2 regions of the Actinopolymorpha singaporensis genome follow, and region 1 is predicted to be linked to the other one. Evidence: riboswitches for the same ligand, from Rfam matches in the RefSeq annotation. Region 1 holds a riboswitch; the other holds the start of a gene.
What was found. A riboswitch is a leader RNA that binds a small molecule or an ion and turns the genes downstream of it on or off. The one in region 1 is predicted to bind cobalamin.
Positions count from the first base shown of each region.

Region 2: it holds a riboswitch for cobalamin, as region 1 does, so the genes downstream of both, cobT (nicotinate-nucleotide--dimethylbenzimidazole phosphoribosyltransferase) here and metE (5-methyltetrahydropteroyltriglutamate--homocysteine S-methyltransferase) in region 1, are expected to answer to the same signal.

Region 1 covers NZ_LT629732.1:3,125,359-3,128,759, forward strand. Annotated here, with positions in the region: gene metE (5-methyltetrahydropteroyltriglutamate--homocysteine S-methyltransferase) at 1-1,568, opposite strand, end outside; cobalamin riboswitch at 1,692-1,923, opposite strand; gene dgoD (galactonate dehydratase) at 2,108-3,253, shown strand; gene BLU27_RS14240 (hypothetical protein) at 3,274-3,401, opposite strand, start outside.
Region 2 covers NZ_LT629732.1:2,887,175-2,890,575, forward strand. Annotated here, with positions in the region: gene BLU27_RS13120 (adenosylcobinamide-GDP ribazoletransferase) at 1-4, opposite strand, end outside; gene cobT (nicotinate-nucleotide--dimethylbenzimidazole phosphoribosyltransferase) at 1-1,743, opposite strand; cobalamin riboswitch at 1,795-1,957, opposite strand; gene BLU27_RS13130 (aldo/keto reductase) at 2,076-2,939, shown strand; gene BLU27_RS13135 (pyridoxal phosphate-dependent aminotransferase) at 2,952-3,401, shown strand, end outside.

The sequences.
Region 1 (3,401 bases):
AGGATCGGGGGCCGGACGTAGCGGGTGCCGTAGGATTGCACCCAGCCGTGTGACGTGCCGGCGAACCCGGACAGCCGCTCGGCGAAGTACTGAACCATGTCGTTGCGCTCGGGCTCGCCGTGCACGAGCACGTCCAGTCCGATGTCCTCCTGCAACGCGACGATCTCGTCGATCTCACTCCGCATCCGGGTGTCGTAGGTGGCCTGGTCGATCCGGCCGGCGCGCAGGTCGGCCCGCGCCCGTCGGATCCGCGCTGTCTGCGGGAACGAGCCGATCGTCGTCGTCGGCAACGGAGGCAGCGCGCCGGTCGCGGCTTGCAGGCGGGCGCGTTCGGCGTAGTCACGCCGGGCCGTGCCCGTACCCAGGCTGGCCAGCCGGGCCCGGACCCGGCCGTCCACCGTGTCCGCGGCGGTGCCGTCGTTGGCCGAGGCGGCGGCGAGTTCGCGTTCGACCGCCTGGTGACCCTCGCGTAGGGCACGGCCCAGCAGGACCACCTCGTCGACCTTCTGCCGGGCGAAGGCGAGCCGGCCACGCAGTCCGCCCGGCAGGTCGGGTTCCAGGGTGAGGTCGAGCGGAACGTGCAGCAGCGAGCAGGAGGTGCCGACCACCAGGTCCCCGACGGAGCCGAGCAGGGAGGCCGCGACCGACATGGCCCGGGACAGGTCGGTACGCCAGACGTTGCGGCCGTCGACGAGACCGGCCACCACGGTGCGGTCACCGAGCCCGGCGGCGGCGATCCGGTCGAAGTCGGCGGCTCCGGCCACGAGGTCGAGCGCGAGCCCGTCCACCTCGGTGCCTGCCAGGACGGGCAGGGCCGGGCCGATCGGGCCGAAGTACGTCGCCACCATCAGCTTCGGCCGGTGAGCAAGGGATCCCAGGCGCTCGTACGCCGTCCTCAGTGCAGCCAGTTCGGCGGAGTTGCGGTCGGCGGCGAGGACGGGCTCGTCCACCTGCACCCACTCCACGCCCGCGTCGGCCAGGCCGTCCAGCAGTCCGACGTAGGCGTCCAGCAGCGGGTCGAGCAGGTCGAGCGGGCGGAATTCCTTCGGCGCGTCGACCGCGGGTTTCGACAGGAGAAGGAAGCTCAGCGGACCGAGCAGGACCGGCCGGGTGGTGATCCCGAGCGCGGCCGCCTCGTGGTACTCCGTGACCGGCCGGGACCGTGCGCCGGCGGTGCGGAACGTGGTGTCCGGCCCGAGTTCGGGGACGAGGTAGTGGTAGTTGGTGTCGAACCACTTCGTCATCTCCAGCGGTGCCACGCCCTCGGTGCCGCGGGCCATGGCGAAGTACCGGTCGAGCCCGTCAAGCCCGGCGAACCGGTGCGGGACGGCGCCGAACAACTCGGCGTGGTCGAGCACGTGGTCGTAGAACGAGAACGTGTGCGACGGTATGAGATCGACCCCGGCGTCGCGCAGGGTTTCCCACGTATCGCGGCGCAGCGCGGCGGCGGCCTGGTGCAACGCCGCGGCGTCGGTCCGGCCGGCCCAGTAGTCCTCGGTGGCCCGCTTGAGCTCACGGCGCGCCCCGATGCGGGGGTAGCCGAGGACGGTCGTACGCACGGTTTCCATGGAGTCCTTCCCTCGGGAACTCGGACGGCCCGGGGCGGACGAGGGAGGACCAGGTCGAACGACGGCGGCATGCGCCGGTCGCCCGAACGCCTTCCCACGAGGCCACGGACCACCGCGGGCCGGGCGGCCCACGCACGGATGGCAGGTCTTCGGACTCGTGGGCGTCACCGGTAGTTCGTCACCGGTGTTTCCTACTGGCCGTCGCTTCCCAGGTGGCTGATGATGCCGCCCAGTGCGATTTCACGGCGGTCGTTCCCACTCACCGCTGCGGGGCAGTCCCGGACTCACACCGGGTTCCCTCTTGCCTCACCGGCCCGAGCGAGCGAACCGGTGAACCAACCGCACCGCCGACCTTAGCCTCCTTCGGCCCCGGGTGCCGCGCACCCCGCCGGTGGGCCGGGTCCGGTCGCGGTGGGCCGGGCAAGGTCCGCGGCGGGCGGGTCTCCGGTAGCGTCGTCGCGGATGTGCGCGACGACGAAGCGGGTCCCTGTCCGGGCCGTGGTCCGTAGCGCCGGCGAACGTGTGGAAGGAGTCCGCGGGTGAAGATCACCGGCCTGACGACCTATCTCGTGGCGCCCCGGTGGTGCTTCCTGCGAATCGACACCGACGAGGGCGTGACGGGCTGGGGCGAGCCGATCGTCGAGGGGCGTGCGCACACCGTCGCGGCGGCGGTGGACGAGGCGGCCGACTATCTCGTCGGCCAGGACCCGCTGCGCATCGAGGAGCACTGGCAGGTGCTCAGCAAGGGCAACTTCTACCGCGGCGGCCCGGTGCTCTCCAGTGCGGTCGCCGGGATCGACCAGGCACTGTGGGACATCGCCGGCAAGGTGCACGGTGTGCCGGTCTACCAACTGCTCGGCGGTCACGTCCGCGACCGGATGCGGGTCTACGGCTGGATCGGCGGTGACCGGCCGGACGTCGTTGCCGACGCCGCGAAGAACATGCAGGACCAGGGCTTCACCGCGATCAAGATGAACGGCGGCGGGGAGCTGCGCCGGGTGGACACCGCCGCGCAGTGCCTCGCCCTGGTCGACCGGGTGGCGGCGATCCGGGAGGCCTGCGGGCCCGACTTCGACATCGCCATCGACTTCCACGGTCGATTCACGGTGGCGATGGCCCGGCGGACCCTGCCGCTCCTCGAGCCCTACCTGCCGTTCTTCGTGGAGGAGCCGCTCGTCCCGGAGCTGACCGACCAGATCGGACAGATCTGTTCGTCCACGTCGATCCCGATCGCCACCGGGGAGCGGTTGTACTCCCGCTGGGACTTCAAGGACGTCCTGTCCGCCGGCATCGCGATCGCGCAACCGGACCTCTCCCACGCGGGCGGCATCTCCGAGGTTCGCCGGATCGCCGCACAGGCGGAGGTGTACGACGTCGCGCTCGCGCCGCACTGTCCGCTCGGGCCGATCGCACTGGCCGCCTCGCTCCAGGTCGACTTCGCCAGCCCCAACGCGCTGATCCAGGAGCAGAGCCTCGGTATCCACTACAACGAGGGCTCGGACCTCCTCGACTACCTCGTGGACACGTCGGTCTTCGGGTTCGCCGACGGCTACGTCACCCGGCCCACCGGCCCGGGGCTCGGTATCGAGGTGGACGAGAAGGAGGTCGCGCGGGCAGCCGAGGTGGGCCACCGGTGGCGTACTCCGACGTTCCGGCGCGACGACGGCTCGCTGGCCGAGTGGTGAGCCGGTCACCGGACCGAACGTCATGAGGCCTCCTCGAGGCCGTCGTCCTCGAGGAGCGCGTCCAGGTAGGCCTTGCCCGCTGCGGCCTGCGCGGCCCGCTCGTCGTCAGAGAGCCGTGCGTACCAGTCGAGGAAGCCGCGTACGTGGG
Region 2 (3,401 bases), 240 kb from region 1:
TCATCGCAGCCGCTGGGGGATGCCGGCGGTGAGCAGCCACACCTCGTCGGACGCGGCGGCGATCCGGGCGTTGAGTACGCCGAGTTCGTCGCGGAAGAGCCGCCCGGAGGTGGTCGCGGGCACGACCCCGCCGCCGACCTCGTTGCTGACCGCGACGACCGTACGGCTCGTCGACTCCCACGCTGCGACCAGCGCGTCGACCTCGGCCGCCAGCGCGGCGGCCGGGTCCTGTGCCGTGACCGGCTCCTGTGCGGGGGAGTGGTGCTCGGTGCCGAAGCAGCCCGCCTCGTCCATCATCCGGGTGAGCCAGGTGGACAGGCAGTCGATCAGCAACGGCTCCGTGCGTTCGGGCTCGTCGGCCTTCAGGTGGGTCACCAGGTCGGCGGTCTCCACGGTGGTCCAGTCCGGCGGGCGGCGTTCACGGTGCGTGCGTACGCGCTCGGCCCACTCGGGATCGTCGGCGGTGGGCCGCGGTCCCGTGGCGAGGTAGGTGACAGGACCCGTCCCGGCCTCTCCGGCAAGCCGTTCGGCGGTCGTGGACTTGCCCGACCGTGCACCTCCCAGTACCAGGATCCGCCGCGGTCGCCGGGCGCGCCGGCCGTCCGCTCCGCCGGCGGCAACGTCGTCCAGCGTGGCGACGTCGTCCAGCGTGGCGACGTCGTCCAGCGTGGCGACCTCGTCCAGCGTGGCGACCTCGGTCAGGACGGCGGCCGCGGCCCGTATCACCGGCAGCGCGAGGACGGCGCCGGACCCTTCGCCGAGCCGCAGGTCGAGGTCGAGGACGGGACGCAGTCCCAGCGCCGTCAGCGCCAGCCGCGCGGCCGGCTCCGCGGACACGTGCCCGGCGACGAACGCGCCCACCGCCTCGGGTGCGAGCGCCCGGGCCACCAGGGCGGCCGCGCCGGCCGCGATGCCGTCCAGTACCACCGGAATCCGGGCGGCGGCCGCCCCCAGCAGGAAGCCGACGGTCGCGGCGTGTTCGAGGCCGCCGAGCGCGGCGAGGACGCCGAGTGGGTCCGCCGCGTCGGGGCGGTGCAGGTCGAGGGCCCGGCCGACGACGGCGACCTTGCCGGCCCAGGTGGCGTCGTCGATTCCGGTGCCGCGGCCGGTCACCTGCTCCGGCTTACCTCCGGTGAACGCCGCGACCAGGGCCGCCGCGGGAGTGGTGTTGGCGATGCCCATGTCGCCGGTCAGCAGGCACCGGCAGCCGCGGGCCACCAGGTCGTCGGCGACCTCGATGCCGACCTCGACCGCCGCCACCGCCTCGCCCCGGCTCATCGCGGGCCGCTCGCTGAGGTCGTCGGTGCCCGCGCGCACCTTGCGGTCCAGCAGCCCCGGCGCCGGCGGAAGGTCGGCCGCGACCCCGACGTCGACCACCAGCACCCGGGCACCCGCCTGCCGGGCGAGGGCGTTGACGACCGCGCCGCCGGACAGGAAGGTCGACACCATCGCGGCGGTGATCTCCTGCGGCCACGGCGAGACCCCCTGCCGGTGGACGCCGTGGTCACCGGCGAAGACGGCCAGGCCGGCGGGTTCGGGCGCCGGCGGCGGGCAGGTTCCGGCGAGCCCGGCCAGCTGCGCGCCGAGGTCCTCCACGACACCGAGCGCGCCGCGCGGCTTGGCCAGCGCGTCGTGCCGGGCGCGGGCTCTGGCGACAGCTTCGGCGTCCGGCGGACCGACGGCGCGCAGCGTACGGTCCAGCACCGAGCCGGCGGTGTTCCCGGCAGAGTTCACGGCAGCCACGAGTTGTACCTCCACAGGAGTCCGCGCCCTGGATGGTCGTACCGGCGACCGGAGTGTCCTGGCTCCCAGATCGTCGCGTCCGCTCCGGCCTTCCCACCGCGCTCGCGCGGCAGTGGCGGCTACGCGGAGAGCCTCCTGTGCGGATGCTCCTGCGTGGAGAGGTCGCTTCCTGGTGACAGTGGCGGGACCGCCCCGGATTCGCACCGGGTTCCTCCCTGTCGCCGGCGACCAGAATGGCACATGATCACGAGCGGGCCGGTTCGACGGGTCGGCCGGACGGATCAGCCGGGGGAACCGGGACACCGAACGAGCGGACGGTAAGCGAGGCGGCGATGGAGTACACCACTCTCGGCGGGACCGGAGCGAAGGTCAGCCGGATCGGCTTCGGCGGGGCGACTCTCGGCCTGACGAACTACCTCGGGCGGTTCGACCCCGACGACGCGGGCGACCGGGCGGCGATGTTCGCGGCGATCGAGGTGGCGCTGGAGGGCGGCATCAACTACTACGACACCGCGCCGGGCTACGGCGCCGGAGCGAGCGAACGGGTGCTCGGCCAGGCTCTGCGCGGAGTCGAGTCCAGCGGCGGGTGCCCGTTGTTCGTGGCCACCAAGGTGCCGTACGGCGTGGACGTGCGTACGTCGCTGGAGGCCAGCCTGGAACGCCTCGGCCGGCCCCACGTCGACCTGCTGCAGATCCACGGCGACTCGTTCACCACCGAGCAGACCGACGCCATCCTCGCGCCCGGCGGCGTAGCCGAACGGTTACATTCCGTCAAGGCTGAGGGCTTGACCAGGCATGTCGGCTTCACCACCGAGGACAACAACGACTCGGTCTACCGGCTGATCCGCAGCGGTCGGTTCGACACCGTGCAGGTTTGTTACAACCTCCTCTTCCAGCACCCGTACGACCCCACCCGGCCGTTCGGCAGCCTGCTCGAGGCCCGCAGCCACGGGCTCGGCACGCTGACGATGCGCACCACCACGTCGGGGACGTTCCAGCGCTGGCTGGCGATGGTGAACCCGGCCGACACCTTCGACTACTCGAGCGCGCTGGTGCAGTTCGTGCTGTCGAACCCGCACGTCGACGTGGCGTTGGTCGGAATGCGGGACCCGGACGTCGTACGCGCCAACCTCGCCGTCGCCGACGACCTCGCGGGCCGGATCGACCTGGCCGCGCTGCACGAGCGGTACGTGTGATGGAGTGACGCCATGGCCGTCTCTGCGACCCTCGCCATCAACCAGCTCACCGCGGAAAGGCTGGCGGCCGGGCGGCCCGTCCTGCCCCTCGGGTTCGGCGAGGCGGGGCTGCCGGTGCATCCCGACCTCGTGGCGGCGCTGAGGGTGGCCGCGGCGAGCGGGTCCTCCGGTGGATACGGACCGGTCACCGGCCTTCCCGCGTTGCGCGAGGCCGCAGCCGGTTACTGGCGCCGGCGATGCCTGCCGACGACCGCCGGGCAGGTGATCGCGGGCCCGGGCAGCAAGCCGCTGCTGTACGCCGTGCTGCGGGCGAGCGTCGGCGGCGTCGCGCTGCCGCGGCCGAGCTGGGTGACCTACGCCGCACAGGCCCAGCTCCTCGGCCGCGAGGTGCACCATGTGCCCACGCTCGACGGGCAGGGTGGCGTACCCGATCCCGACCTGCTCGACGCGGCCGCCGCCTCC